Regions from separate parts of the Streptomyces sp. TE5632 genome, predicted to be linked through region 1. Evidence: riboswitches for the same ligand, from Rfam matches in the RefSeq annotation. Region 1 holds a riboswitch; the other holds the start of a gene.
What was found. Region 1 has a riboswitch for S-adenosylmethionine ahead of thrC (threonine synthase). Riboswitches for the same ligand answer to the same signal wherever they lie in the genome.
Positions count from the first base shown of each region.

Region 2: it holds a riboswitch for S-adenosylmethionine, as region 1 does, so the genes downstream of both, ACVW19_RS08460 (aminotransferase class V-fold PLP-dependent enzyme) here and thrC (threonine synthase) in region 1, are expected to answer to the same signal.

Region 1 is NZ_JBSSEA010000003.1:2,230,346-2,232,800, forward strand. Features, by position in the region: gene thrC (threonine synthase) at 108-1,412, opposite strand; SAM riboswitch class I at 1,431-1,625, opposite strand; gene ACVW19_RS15175 (glucosyl-3-phosphoglycerate synthase) at 1,825-2,455, shown strand, end outside.
Region 2 is NZ_JBSSEA010000003.1:723,801-726,255, forward strand. Features, by position in the region: gene ACVW19_RS08460 (aminotransferase class V-fold PLP-dependent enzyme) at 1-1,165, opposite strand, end outside; SAM riboswitch class IV at 1,368-1,484, opposite strand; gene trpD (anthranilate phosphoribosyltransferase) at 1,620-2,455, opposite strand, start outside.

The DNA of each region.
Region 1 (2,455 bases):
TGGAGCCGGTGCAGGACCTCGGCTCGGGTGCGTCCCGGGGGCGATCGGCCGTGCAGCAGGACACCCGGCGGGCGACCGTCGGCCTCCTCGGGACCCCGAGGAGGCGGTCAGGCGAGGCCGGCCTCTCGGAACGACTCGAGGCTGGGGCGGATGGTGGCGGTCAGGCCGGTGCCGGCCACCGCGTCCAGCGTCTTGAGGCCGTCGCCGGTGTTGAGCACGACGGTGGTCAGGGACGGGTCCAGGAGGCCGTTCTCGATCAGCTTCTTCGTGACGCCGACGGTCACACCGCCCGCGGTCTCGGCGAAGATGCCCTCGGTCCGGGCGAGCAGCCGGATGGCCTCCACGACCTGCTCGTCCGTCACGTCCTCCACCGCGCCGCCGGTGCGGCGCGCGATGTCCAGGACGTACGGGCCGTCCGCCGGGTTGCCGATGGCGAGCGACTTGGCGATGGTCTTCGGCTTCTGCGGCCGGACGACGTCGTGGCCCGCCTTGTACGCGGTCGACACCGGCGAGCAGCCCTCGGCCTGCGCGCCGAAGATCTTGTACGGCTTGTCCTCGACGAGGCCGAGCCGGATCAGCTCCTGCAGCCCCTTGTCGATCTTCGTGAGCTGCGAGCCGGAGGCTATGGGGACGACGAGCTGGTCGGGCAGCCGCCAGCCGAGCTGCTCGCAGATCTCGTACGCGAGGGTCTTGGAGCCCTCGGCGTAGTACGGCCGCAGGTTGACGTTGACGAAGCCCCAGCCCTCGCCTGCCGGGTCGCCGATCAGCTCGGAGCAGAAGCGGTTCACGTCGTCGTAGTTGCCCTCGATGCCGACGAGTTCACCGCCGTAGACGGCGGCCATGACGACCTTGCCCTGCTCCAGGTCGTGCGGGATGAACACGCAGGAGCGCAGGCCGGCGCGGGCGGCGGCGGCGCCGACGGCACCGGCGAGGTTGCCCGTGGAGGAGCAGGACAGGGTGGTGAAGCCGAAGGCGCGGGCGGCCTCCAGGGCCTGGGCGACGACCCTGTCCTTGAAGGAGTGGGTCGGGTTGCCGGAGTCGTCCTTCACGAACAGGCCGCCGGTGACGCCGAGTTCGCGGGCGAGGCGGTCGGCCTGGACGAGCTGGGTCCAGCCGGGGTTGATGTTCGGCTTGGTCGCCACGTCGGCGGGAACGGGCAGCAGGGGCGCGTAGCGCCAGATGTTCGCGGGGCCCGCCTCGATGCGCCGGCGGAGTTCCTCGGTGTCGTAGGCCGAGAAGTCGTAGGCGATCTCCAGCGGGCCGAAACACTCCTCGCACGCGAAGACGGGGCCGAGGGGGACGCGGTGGCCGCATTCGCGGCAGGACAGCGCGGCGGCGGGGCCGAGATCGACAGAGGGCTCGGCGGATTCAGCGGCGGATTCGGTGGTGCTTACGACGGTCTGCACAGCCATGTGAGGCGAGGCCCTTTCTCCTCATCTTCCCCACGACGTGTTTCGTCGTGAGACGGACTTGGCACCTTCCCTAGCCGGGAGCCTCGCGTGGACGATCAGCGATCAGCGTTCGGTGTTCCGCTGTGATCGTCGATCGACGGTGATCCACGAGAACCGGCTGGAGGGTTGCCGGGGCTTCATCGGGCCGTATCCCTCTGCCCCTCTGGATGAGCTGTATTCGGTTGTGTGTCATGCGGTGGTGCGGTCGTGCGCGGCGGACGCGAGGGAGGTCGTGACCCCCGGTGTGCAAGGGGCGTCCGCGTTGTTCAAGACTGTAACCGACGGCCAGGACGACGGAGAGTGCGCGTCCGAACCGCGAGATGGATCAACAGGTGTCAGGTGTATGGAGCACAGAGGTGAGGAGCCGCGGACCGTGCTGGAAGAAGTCGAGCGCTGGCTGGCCGACCGCTCCTGGTCCGTGGCCGACCGCCCGCTGCACCGCGTCCTGGCCGCGAAGCGCGCCACGGGCCAGACGGTGAGCGTGGTGCTGCCCGCGCTCAACGAGGAGGCGACGGTCGGTGACATCGTCAGGATCGTCCGGCACGAGCTGATGCACCGGGTCCCGCTGGTCGACGAGATCGTGGTCGTGGACTCCGGCTCGGCCGACCGCACCTCCGAGGTGGCCGCGGCGGCGGGCGCGACGGTGGTGCACCGGGACACGATCCTGCCCCGCCTCCCCGCCGTGCCCGGCAAGGGCGAGGTGCTGTGGCGCTCCCTGCTCGTCACCCGGGGGGACATCGTCTGCTTCGTCGACGCGGACCTCAGGGAGTTCTCCGCCGACTTCGTCTCCGGCATCGTCGGCCCGCTGCTCACCGAACCGGACGTCCACCTGGTGAAGGCGATGTACGACCGCCCCTTCAGCGTGTCCGACGGAGCGTCCCCCGGCACCGCCGCCACGGCCGGTCAGGGCGGCAGGGTCACGGAGCTGATGGCGCGCCCGCTGCTCAACATGCACTGGCCGCAGCTGGCCGGCTTCGTCCAGCCGCTCGGCGGCGAGTACGCGG
Region 2 (2,455 bases), 1.5 Mb from region 1:
GCAGCAGCGGGTGGGCACAGAACAGCCCGTCCCGTACGCCGATGCCGTACTCGGCGGACAGGGCCGCGGCGAAGTGGGAGCTGCTCCAGCCGTCGACGACGAAGGAGAGCACGCCGACGCGCGGCGCGTCGTCCCCGAACAGCGACAGGAACCGCACCTCGGGCACGTCCGCGAGCCCGTCCCGTACCGTGCGGATCAGCCGCTCCTCACGGGCGGCCAGCGCGTCGAACCCGGCCTCGCCGAGCGCCTCGCAGGCCGAGGCGATGGCGTGGGCTCCGATGACGTTGGGCGAGCCCGCTTCGTGCCGGGCCGCACCCTCGTGCCACCGGACGTCCAGCGAACCGTCCGCGCGCCGGGTGACGGTGCGGCTGGCGCCGCCGCCCGCGAGGTAGGGCTCGGCCCGGCGCAGCCAGTCGGCGCGGCCGGCCAGGACACCGGAGCCGAACGGCGCGTACAGCTTGTGGCCGGAGAAGGCCACCCAGTCGACGTCCAGGTCACGCACGCTCACCGCGCGGTGCGGGGCGAGCTGGGCGGCGTCCAGGACGATCCGGGCGCCGTGCGCGTGGGCGGCGGCGGCCAGTTCCCGTACGGGCCACAGCTCGCCGGTGACGTTGGAGGCGCCGGTGACGCAGACCAGGGCCGGGCCGTGGGGCTCACGGTCGACGAGGGCGTGCTCCAGGGACCGCACGGCCTGCTCCGGACTGTCCGGGGCGTCGAGGAGGGTGACGCGGGAACCTCCGCGCCAGGGCAGCAGCGAGGCGTGGTGCTCGGTCTCGAAGACGAAGACCTGGCAGTCCTCCGGGAGGGCGGCGGCGAGCAGATTGAGCGAGTCGGTGGTGGACCGGGTGAAGACCACCTGGTCCCCGTCACGGCAGCCGAGGAACTCGGCGACGGTCCGGCGGGCGTTCTCGAAGAGCTCGGTGGAGAGCTGGGAGAGATGTCCCGCGCCCCGGTGGACGCTGCCGTAGTACGGCGCGTACGCGGCCACGTCGTCCCACACGCGCTGGAGCGCGGGGGCGCTGGCGGCGTAGTCGAGCGCGGCGTGGCCGATCTCGCCGCCGGTGACGAGCGGGACGGCGACGTCGCGCCCCAGGACCGGCAGCAGCGCACCGCCGAACCGGTCGTCGGCGACGGGGGCGACAGCGGGGACAGTGGAAACGGACATGGGTGAACTCCCGTGGAGGCAGGCGGAATCACCACGCGAGCGCACACGGCTCGAGCGTGGGAGAGGCGAAAAGGGGGTGCGGAGGCGGGGCTCTGCGGCCTCTTCGGGGCCGTCAGAAACGCCCTAGCGCATTCGCTGGTTCACTGGGAGGCTCCCTCGAACGACCAGGACCCCTGGTGTGTCCACTCGATCGAGTGCGAGGGGTCCGCGCTTGCCGCGAGCCCTGCTGCTCGCGGCCTGGTCCTCACCCGGGGCACCCCGCCACGGACGGAGGGTTGCCGGACAGCCGGCCGGGGCCTGATGGCTGTCACTCATGACCTGGTCCGAGATCCTGCCACACGGTCCGCGACACGCAAGGCGCGGTCCGGATCCTGGACGGTTCCGGACCGCGCCCCTGTCGCGTCGGATGCGGCCGGGCGGCGGCCGAACGGGGGCCGGCCGCCGCGGCGGCGGTTCACGCGTTGCTGACCGCCACCCAGTGCTCCAGGACCCGCTTGGCGGCTCCCGAGTCGATGGAGTCGGCGGCCTCGGCCATCCCCGCCCGGATCTGCTCCACCAGGGTCCCGGTGCCCGGCTTCAGCGCCACCAGCGCCGCCGCCGAGTTCAGCAGCACCGCGTCCCGCACCGGGCCCCGCTCGCCGTCCAGCAGCCGCCGGGCGACCTCGGCGTTGTACGAGGCGTCGGCGCCGCGCAGCGCCTCCAGCGGCACGGGCTCGATGCCGACGTCTCGCGGGTCGAAGTGCTCCTCGGTCACCTTGCCGTCCCGGACCACCCACACCCGCGAGGTGCCGGTGGTCGTCAGCTCGTCGAGGCCGTCGTCACCGCGGAACACCAGCGAGGAGTGACCGCGGTCGGCGAACACACCGGCCATGATCGGCGCCATCCTCGGGTCGGCGACCCCGACGGCCTGGGCCCGGACCCGGGCCGGGTTGGCCAGCGGGCCCAGGAAGTTGAACACCGTACGGACACCCAGCTGTCCTCGCGCGGCGGCCACATGGCGCAGCGCCGGGTGGAACTTCACCGCGAAGCAGAAGGTGATCCCGGCCTCCTCCGCGACCTCGGCGACCCGCTGCGGGGTCAGCTCCAGGTTGACGCCGAGCTTCTCCAGGACGTCGGAGGCGCCGGACGCGGAGGAGGCGGCCCGGCTCCCGTGCTTGACGACCTTCGCTCCGGTTCCCGCGATGACGATCGAGGACATCGTGGAGATGTTCACCGTCTTGGCGCCGTCGCCGCCGGTGCCGACGATGTCGACGGTCTCCCCCGGCACCTCGATCGCGACGGCGTGCTCGT